DNA from 4 places in the Streptomyces sp. NPDC018263 genome. Region 4 is predicted to be linked to each of the others. Evidence: riboswitches for the same ligand, from Rfam matches in the RefSeq annotation. Region 4 holds a riboswitch; each other region holds the start of a gene.
What was found. Region 4 has a riboswitch for cyclic di-AMP ahead of ACZ3HQ_RS12395 (M23 family metallopeptidase). Riboswitches for the same ligand answer to the same signal wherever they lie in the genome.

Region 1: it holds a riboswitch for cyclic di-AMP, as region 4 does, so the genes downstream of both, ACZ3HQ_RS17725 (transglycosylase family protein) here and ACZ3HQ_RS12395 (M23 family metallopeptidase) in region 4, are expected to answer to the same signal.
Region 2: it holds a riboswitch for cyclic di-AMP, as region 4 does, so the genes downstream of both, ACZ3HQ_RS27515 (C40 family peptidase) here and ACZ3HQ_RS12395 (M23 family metallopeptidase) in region 4, are expected to answer to the same signal.
Region 3: it holds a riboswitch for cyclic di-AMP, as region 4 does, so the genes downstream of both, ACZ3HQ_RS04610 (transglycosylase SLT domain-containing protein) here and ACZ3HQ_RS12395 (M23 family metallopeptidase) in region 4, are expected to answer to the same signal.

The regions. Positions count from the first base shown of each region.
Region 1 covers NZ_JBVHFA010000005.1:465,979-468,168, forward strand. Annotated here, with positions in the region: gene ACZ3HQ_RS17720 (transglycosylase family protein) at 1-714, shown strand, start outside; cyclic di-AMP (ydaO/yuaA leader) riboswitch at 917-1,095, shown strand; gene ACZ3HQ_RS17725 (transglycosylase family protein) at 1,100-1,810, shown strand; gene eno (phosphopyruvate hydratase) at 2,134-2,190, shown strand, end outside.
Region 2 covers NZ_JBVHFA010000010.1:106,327-108,516, reverse strand. Annotated here, with positions in the region: gene ACZ3HQ_RS27525 (ATP-dependent Clp protease proteolytic subunit) at 1-65, shown strand, start outside; gene ACZ3HQ_RS27520 (hypothetical protein) at 73-381, shown strand; cyclic di-AMP (ydaO/yuaA leader) riboswitch at 754-936, shown strand; gene ACZ3HQ_RS27515 (C40 family peptidase) at 940-1,413, shown strand; gene ACZ3HQ_RS27510 (ATP-binding protein) at 1,525-1,995, opposite strand.
Region 3 covers NZ_JBVHFA010000001.1:975,777-977,966, reverse strand. Annotated here, with positions in the region: gene ACZ3HQ_RS04615 (HAD family hydrolase) at 1-535, shown strand, start outside; gene ACZ3HQ_RS04610 (transglycosylase SLT domain-containing protein) at 601-1,083, opposite strand; cyclic di-AMP (ydaO/yuaA leader) riboswitch at 1,088-1,287, opposite strand; gene ACZ3HQ_RS04605 (polyprenyl synthetase family protein) at 1,872-2,190, shown strand, end outside.
Region 4 covers NZ_JBVHFA010000003.1:678,329-680,518, reverse strand. Annotated here, with positions in the region: gene ACZ3HQ_RS12400 (aldo/keto reductase) at 1-89, opposite strand, end outside; gene ACZ3HQ_RS12395 (M23 family metallopeptidase) at 166-1,194, opposite strand; cyclic di-AMP (ydaO/yuaA leader) riboswitch at 1,204-1,372, opposite strand; tRNA gene ACZ3HQ_RS12390 (tRNA-Met) at 1,650-1,723, opposite strand; gene ACZ3HQ_RS12385 (dihydrofolate reductase family protein) at 1,789-2,190, opposite strand, start outside.

The DNA of each region.
Region 1 (2,190 bases), on a different contig from region 4:
CTGGCCGACCAGGGCACCACCCACTGGGCCACCTGCGCCCTGCTCGCCGGACTCACCTCGAACTCCGGCTCGGTGGACGTCGACACGGGCGTGAGCGAGTCCCCCTCCGCCGGCCAGGGCGGCTCGGACAAGGACGCCGGCAAGTCGAGCGAGGCTCCCGACGCGGGTGCTTCGTCCGATGGTTCCGACTCGTCCGGACTGGGCAATTCCTCCCCGCCGTCCGACTTGTCCGACTCCTCCGCCAAGGAGACCGGCAAGCCGTCCCCGAGCGCCGGCGAGAAGGACGCCTCCGTCGACGCCGGGAAGGACGCCGGCGCCTCCCGCTCCGACGCGTCCGCGCCCCCGGCCGCCGACCCCGGCTACAAGGACGGCGGTTCGCCCTCCAGTGCCCCCGCGGCGGAGGACGACGAGTCCTGGGAGGACGGCGGCTCCTGGAGCCTCGTCGACACCGGCGACCTCGGCGGCGGCCGTCACCGGGGCGGCAACGCCGACGAGAGCGTGACGGAGGGTCAGCACACGGCCGGCACGGGCCGCCACGCCACCGCCTCTCCGGGCACCTACACCGTCCGCGCCGGTGACACGCTCGGGTCCATCGCCGACTCTCTGGACGTGGACGGCGGCTGGGAGGCCCTGTACTCCGCGAACAAGCAGGCCATCGGCGCGAACCCGAACCATGTCGACCCGGGTCAGACCCTCGAAGTGCCGGGCGAATAGGGCGAACAGACGGCGCACAGCGGCATTTGACGCCCCGCTATATTCTTATATGTCCTATTTGGCGAAAGTGTGGGATGACTCTCAGAAGACCTGATCGTCTTTGAATTTCGCCGCGCGGCATGTCTACGGTCGGGACCGCTCGTCACCACGAGCACCCGTGGCCGCAACGCCGAATCCTGCCAGCGGCCGTCGGGGACAACCGTCGCGTCAAGCGCCGTAGGCAGGAGCGGGGGACCCAAGGTAGGTGCCCGAACCGGTGACTGACACCGGGACGGGCTTGGGGTGGAGCCACGCCTTCCGGAAGTACCGGGGAGGGGTGGCCGGGCAACTCAACCGGCCCGAACCCGACAGCTCACCTCGCAGGCGTCGGTGAGGGGATCGATCCATGCTGTTCTCCAGCAAGGGCAAGCACCGTCGCCCGTCCAAGACCGTCCGTGTCCTCGCGCTCGCCGGTGTCGCCGGCGCGGCCGTCGCGGGCCCGGTGATGGCGTCGGGCAGCGCCTCCGCCGCCACCGGTTCCGAGTGGGACGCCGTCGCCCAGTGCGAGTCGGGCGGCAACTGGTCCATCAACACCGGCAACGGTTACTACGGCGGGCTCCAGTTCTCCGCCTCCACCTGGGCCGCGTACGGCGGCACGCAGTACGCCTCCACCGCCGACAAGGCGAGCAAGGAGCAGCAGATCACCGTCGCCGAGAAGGTGCTCTCCGCCCAGGGCAAGGGCGCCTGGCCGGTCTGCGGCACGGGTCTGTCCAGCACGCCGTACAGCGGTTCCGCCGCTCCGGCGAGCCCGGCTCCCTCCACGGACACCACGTCGGAGGACAAGGCCGCGGCCGACACCTCCGAGCGCACCGCCGACGACCAGGCCGCCTCCCGCTCCACCGAGCGTCCGGACGCGAGCAAGACCGTCACCACGCCGACCGGCGGCAAGGTCAAGAAGGGCGACGGCGAGTACAAGGTCGTCAAGGGCGACACGCTCAGCTCCATCGCCGCCAAGCACAAGGTCCAGGGCGGCTGGAAGAAGCTGTTCGACCTGAACAAGGACATCGTCGAGAAGGCCGACTTCATCTTCCCCGGCCAGATGCTCCACCTGAAGTAACCGCGACCCGCTCGGCGGCCCGGCCCCCGAACCGTCCGGCCTCCGAGCTTCCGGTCCCCTGACGGACCCCCCGCCCCGGTGCGCGTTCCCCCCGCGCGCCGGGGCGGTGCGCGTTCCCCGACCGGCCCGCCTCCCCGCCCGCAGCCTTTGCCCAGAACCCTTTGTTCCGGGCGGGAACAATGGGTACGGTCTCCCTGTCCCACCCCGTCCACGAGGCGGTCGGTCGACGGCCGACGCCCCTGGGACGGTTAGGCTCTAGACGCAAGGCGTGCCACCCGCGCACGCCCCGCACCCATCGCGTCACATCCATGAAGGAGATGCTCGTGCCGTCCATCGACGTCGTCGTAGCTCGGGAAATCCTGGACTCCCGAGGCAACCCC
Region 2 (2,190 bases), on a different contig from region 4:
CCCTGGAACACGGCCTGGTCGACGGGATCGTGGGCGCCCGCGAGAACCTGCCCGGCGCCCGGTGAGCGGGCCGTGCTGCCGGAGGAGCTGCCGCCGCTGCCCGCGCTGACCCGGGCCGAGGGCGAGCTGATCGACCGTTACCTGGAGGCGGCCGACCTGCTGGGCCGGGCCAACCCGGCCCGGCACGGGGACACGTACCGGGCCCTCAGGGCCGCGCAGGCGCTGGTCCGCACGGCGGCCGCGCTCCGCGACGCGCTCGCACTGATGCACGGACGGGGCGAACGGGAGCTGCACGGGCGCACGCTGGCACACGCCCTGCGGGTGCTGGACGGGGAGCGCCGCACCGCGCGCGTCGCGCTCCCGCCCGACGGTGTCGGCTGACCCGGACACCGCCTACGGCCGGACGGGGCCCGGCGTGTCGTCCGCCGAGCCGAAACAGGCCGAACGTGCTACCGCCGACCGGTGTATCTCCGGGCCCGTTTCCGGGCCCGCCGACTTGCGCGCGAAGCCCCCTGCGGGCCGCAGCGCGGCGACCGAAGCCCAGGTCCGGGGCCGTGGAGGGGAGTTGACGGCGGCTCGGACACACCCCTGTCCACCCGAACGGGTGAGTGGTGAGTAACACCACAAACCCCCGGTTCCATTGGGATTTTCGGACAGGAGTGGGCCAAGATCCCTGACTGACGACAAGACCCCGCCACAACGGCGGGGCGCATCCGGGCGGACGCCGAGTCCTGCCGCCACCCGGATGACCGGTCGACAGAAGTGCATCGGCAGGAGTGGAGGACCCGAGCAAGCCGGGTCGCCGGGACGGATGTCCGCGAGTCGCGGACGATCGTGCCGAGCAGCCCTTGGGGTGAAGCCGTGGTGACACGGCCGGGCAACTTCGCCAGCCCGAATCCGACAGGTCATCCTTCACAGGCGGCTGACGAAGGGTTGCGCATGACTGCGCTCAATCGTGTCCCGTCGCTGATGGCTCGGGCCGGCACCGCCTCGGCCCTCACCCTGGCCGCCGTGGGCGGCTCGATCATGGTGCCGGGTCTGGCCACCGACGCCTCCGCCGCGACCACCGCGTCGAAGGCACTGAAGGTCGCGGCGTCCAAGAAGGGCGCCCCCTACCGCTACGGAGCCACCGGGCCGGGCCGCTTCGACTGCTCGGGCCTGACGCTGTACTCGTTCAAGAAGGCCGGCAAGAAGCTGCCGCGCACGGCAGCCCAGCAGTACAACAAGACGCACCACATCTCCTCGGGCCGCCGCAAGGCCGGTGACCTGGTGTTCTTCCACTCGGGTTCCAGCGTCTACCACGTCGGCATCTACGCCGGTAAGGGCAAGATCTGGCACGCGCCGAAGACCGGGGACGTGGTGCGGCTCCAGAAGATCTGGACCAAGAGCGTCTGGTACGGCCGGGTCAACTAGGTCCGGCGGGACACGGCCGGGGACGGCCTCAACGGGCGTACGCGCGCCCCGAGGCCGCTCCCGGCGCCCACCGGGGCCCACCGGGGCCCTCAGTCGGCCCTCAATGGGCTCTCAGCGGGCCGGAGAGGGCTCCGGGCAGGCCGTGGCGGGCCGCGGCTGGCTCGGCACGCACCAGGGCAGCTCGACGAAGACCGTCTTGCCGCCCTCGCGGGTCGGGCGGACGCGCAGCTTGCCGCCGCACTCGACGGTGAGGCACCGGATGATGGCCATACCGCGCCCGTTGTCCTGGGCGACGGCGGCCGGAAGTCTCTTCGGCATCCTCGGGTGGCTGTCCGTCACCCCGATGAGCAGCAGCTCGTCACGGGCCAGTACGACGTCCACGGTGAAGGTGGGCGACTGGCCCAGGGTGTGCTGGACGGCGTTGGTGGCCAGTTCGGAGACGATGAGGCGCACGGTGTCGGTGACCTCGTCGTCCGCGGGGAGCCCCCAGCTCGCCAGCGTGCCCACCACGTAGGACCTGGCCGTGCGGACCGAGGCGGGATCGCTCGGCAGAGTGACGGATGCTTCCAGATGGTCTGCCATGGCGAAGTCGTCCCTTTCCCACGGGTGCGCCCGCCGTCCTCCCACGGGCCGCGCGGCGACGCGGGGCGGAGGTCGGGCATGATCCCGCTCTGGTGCCTGCACGCCAGCCTGCCATCACGGAAGCGGTCCGGTGAACCAACCCCCCAGATACGCGGACATCTGTCGCTCAACGGGGTGAACTCTGCGACGCGAGAC
Region 3 (2,190 bases), on a different contig from region 4:
GCTGGCCGAGACCGCGCTCGGCAAGATCGAGGCCGAGGTCGGCCAGGTGCATGCGGCCGCCGACCAGGACGGTGTGGACGGGCTCACCCTGATCGAGGCCGGCTACCGCATGCCGCACCCGACCCTGCCGGCCGTACGGGTGGAGCGGCGCGAGCAGCTCTGGCGGGCGCCGATCAGCAAGGTGCTGCTGCGCCACGACCGGCTGTCCGACGACGAACTGGCGGCCACCGCCCGCTCGGTCGTCGGCTCGCTGGCCACGGTCACCATGTCGGGACCCGGCACGGTGGAACTCCAGCCCTGCGGCATCACCAAGGCGACCGGGCTGGCGCTGGCCGCCGAGCACCTGGGCCTCGGCCGCGCGGACACGGTGGCCTTCGGGGACATGCCGAACGACATCCCGATGTTCCAGTGGGCGGCCCACGGCGTCGCCATGGCCGGCGCCCACCCGGAACTGAGGGCGGTGGCCGACGAGGTGACCCTCTCCAACGAGGACGACGGGGTGGCCGTCGTCCTGGAGCGCCTGTTCCCCCGCTGACGCCGACGGCCCCCGCCGCACGCGCGAGGCGTGCGACGGGGGCGTGGTTCGGCGGCTGTACCGGCTTAGTACGGGCCGTTGACGTTGTCGATCGAGCCGTAGCGGTGGTACGCGTAGTTGCAGGCGGCGGTGATGTTGGCGACCGGGTTGTACGGGTCGAAGGACGTGCCGGCGACGTGGTACGTGCGGAAGGTCGGGTCGATCACCTGGAGCAGGCCCTTGGACGGGGTGCCGTTGATGGCGTTGATGTCCCAGTTGTTGATGGCCAGCGGGTTGCCCGAGGACTCGCGCATCACGTTGCGGTGGATGCCGTTGTAGGTGCCCGGGATGCCCTTCTCGGCCATGATCGCCAGGGACTGGCGGATCCAGCCGTCGAGGTTGTTCGGGTACACGGCGGAGGCGGCGGCGGGCTTGGCGGCCGGGGCGGCGGAGGCGCTGGTGGCGCCGATGAGGGGGAGCGCGAACATCGCGGCACCGGTACCGGCGACGGCGAGCGTGCGGACGAGGCGCTTGGTGCGGGCACGGCGCGGCTGAGCAGCAGCAGACATGTCGGTGTTTCCTCTCCGTCGCCTGCGAGGTGAGCTGTCGGGTTCGGGCGGGGAGGTGCCCGGCCGCGTCGTCCCCGGTGCCCGTCGGACACCGGGGACGATTTCGGCTTCACCCCGAGCCGTCCCGGCGCGACATGGGTCGCACCGGTCCGGCGGCTTACCTGGGTCCCCCGCTCCTGCCGTACGAATGAGTTCGTGAGTGGGTGTGCCAGGCGCGGCAGGATTCGGCGTTCGCCTGACAGGGCGGGAACGTATGCGACCGCACATGTCCGGAACAAGTAGTGGATTCACCCAAAGCGCTAGTTGACCTTGGTCTGTCCCAAATGGCCTACTTGATCCTTTGCGTCCGCCAATCCTCAACTTCCGTACCGCGCACGGTAAGAAGGGGGTGAGAGGGGGGCTTTGGGGGGTAGGCGCGTCAGGGCGGTCCGCGTGAGCCAACTCACGGAATCGCAAAATACGCAAAATCAGACATGGGGGATTATGTGCATTTGAGCCGTCTGTGGGTATTAGGGAGTGTCGGTCCCCCGCAGACGGAACCTCTCGGACCCTCCCGCTCGTTGGCCCGGTGTGACCCCCGTGGTGTCGGATCGCCCGACCGAATCCCCCTGCACCGGCCGTTGTCCACCCATTCGGTACATGACGGACGAAATCCGATACCTCACGAGCTGGACCGGTGGGTGCGATCGGTGATCGAAAGAGGACCGGATACGCTGCCTTGACTGATGGCAGCGACCTATCGACAAGCCGTGAAGTCGCCAGCAGACACCAGCAGACAGGAGAACCTCGTGACCGTCGTCGGGCCGTTCGGGCTGAGCGTGCGGGACCAGGCACTGGAAGCCGATGTCCAGGCCGGACTGGCGGCTGTCGAGGCGGGCCTGCTAGAGGCCACCAAGAGCGACGTCCCCTTCATCACCGGGTCCGCCCAGCACCTGGTGCGGGCCGGCGGCAAGCGGTTCCGTCCGCTGCTCGTGCTGCTGGCCGCCCAGTTCGGCGACCGGCACGCCCCGCGCATCGTGCCCTCGGCCGTCGTCGTGGAGCTGACCCACCTGGCCACGCTCTACCACGACGACGTCATGGACGAGGCGGCCGTGCGGCGCGGCGTGG
Region 4 (2,190 bases):
TCGGCGGTCCAGCCGAAGACGTTGCCGCCGAGGGCGAGCGGGAAGACCTCGAGGGAGGAGGAGCCGAGCTTGCGCAGAGAAGCAGTCATGTCTTCTCAACGATCACTCGGACCCCGTCCATTCCGCTTCCGGGGCAAGGACCCGGTCAAGCCCGGCGGGGACCCCTCAGGGGGTGAGCCCCTTGCCCCGCAGCCAGGCGCCGGGGTCGATGCCGGTGGGCTGGCCGCCGGGGTGGACCTCCAGGTGCAGGTGCGGCCCGGTGACGTTGCCGGTGGCGCCGACCCGGCCGATGACCTCGCCGGTGGACACCTTCTGCCCCGCGCTGACGCTGATCGAGGACTGGTGGCAGAACCACAGCTCGGTGCCGTCGTCGAGGGTGAGGATCGTGCGGTAGCCGTACGCCCCGGCCCAGCCGGCCTCGGTGATCGTGCCGCTGTGGATCGCCTTGATCAGCGTGCCGGTGGGCGCCGCGAAGTCGAGCCCCGTGTGGTACCCGGAGGACCACATCGAGCCGGCCTGCCCGAAGGCCGAGGTGATCGTGTACGAGGAGGTCGGCAGCGTGTACTGCTTGGCCAGCGCGGCGAGCCGGTCGGCCTCGGCCTTCCTCTCGGCGTCGGCCTCGGCCTTCTCCTTGGCCGCCGCGGCCTTCTCGGAGGCTTCCTTCGCGGCCTTGGCGGCGGCGTCGGCGGCCTGCTGGTCGGCCTTGGCGACGGCCGCCGCGGTGGCCCGGCTGTCGGCCTTGGTCTGCTGCCGCTCGGCCTGGGCCATGATCCGGCTGCGCAGCGCCTCGCCCGCGTCGGCGGTGGAGTCGTCGCTCGCGGCGGTGGCCGTGGCGGTGGCGACCCCGGCGAGGGAGGCGGCGGGCGCCTCCGCGTGGTGCCCGTCGATCAGGGAGTCCACGGAGGGCAGGTCGGGCAGCGCGATGGACACGGGCGGCTTGCCGGTGTTGGCGCTCGCCATGCCACCCGCGCCGACGGCGGCGATGACACCGACGCCGAGGACGGTGGAGCTGCGGGCGAGTCCGCCGCCGCGCTGCTTGGCCACGCGGTGCCGGCCGCGTACGGCGGGTAGAGACTCCTCGGTGGGGTTCCATTCCTCCCACGCGCCGTCCTCGGCACGAGGGGCGCCGTAGGCAAAGGGCTCACTCGCGTCCGGCGCGAACGGGGCTTGTGGGGCAGGCCGGTTGGACGCCACGCGGGCGCACTCCTTTCCCTCCTCCGCCTACCGGGTTAGCTGACGGGTTCGGAGCAGGAAGGTCTCCTACGCGCGTAAACCCGGCGTGCTCCGAGAGTGGTGCACGGCGGATCGGGACGCGATTCACCCCAGAGTGGTGGGTCCCCGGTTCCCTTGCGGGATTCGGCGTGTGCGCACGGCGCCGTCTCTGCTGACGGCTGTAACGACCGCGCTGCGTTATCGAACGTTAATAGACACGCGCACTGGATTCCAAGCCCGTCCAGCTTGATCGTTTGACGATCCGACGGGGTGCTTATCGGTCAGGAACGGTACGAAGAGGGCGAGTTGACCGCGCTTCAGGAGTCACAGGAGTTTTGCTGGTGACTCAAAAACACCAGCCGCCCCCGGAGCAACTCGGGGCCGGAAAACACTCAGGGCCGGAATCCGTTTACTGGATTCCGGCCCTGAGTCTTCAGTAGCGGGGACAGGATTTGAACCTGCGACCTCTGGGTTATGAGCCCAGCGAGCTACCGAGCTGCTCCACCCCGCGTCGTTGTGTCTCAAGCATACGTCATCCGCGGGACGCGGCGCACACACCCCGCCGTGACGTGGGCCTCAGTGCGGAAGGTGAGCGTTCGGCTCCTGTGCGAGAGCGGCGCACTCGGGCACCGTCACCACCTGAACGCCCCCCGCGGCGAGCACCCCCGAGCCGTCGGCCGCGGTGACGAAGGTGTCCGGCTCGCGCCAGGCGGTGACCACCCGGCGTACCCCCGCCGCGAGGATCAGCCCGGCGCACGGCACGGGCCGGGAGGCGCGGTGGGCGCAGGGCTCCAGGCTGCTGTAGACGGTGGCGCCGGGCAGCCGCGGGTCGGCCGGGTCCAGCTTGGCGAGCGCGGCCTCCTCGGCGTGGACCACCGGATCGCCGCCCTCGCGGGAGTGGCCGCGCGCCAGCTCGGTGCCGTCCGCCGCGACGACGACCGCGCCGACGCTGAAGGCCGTGTCCGAGGGCGGGCAGAG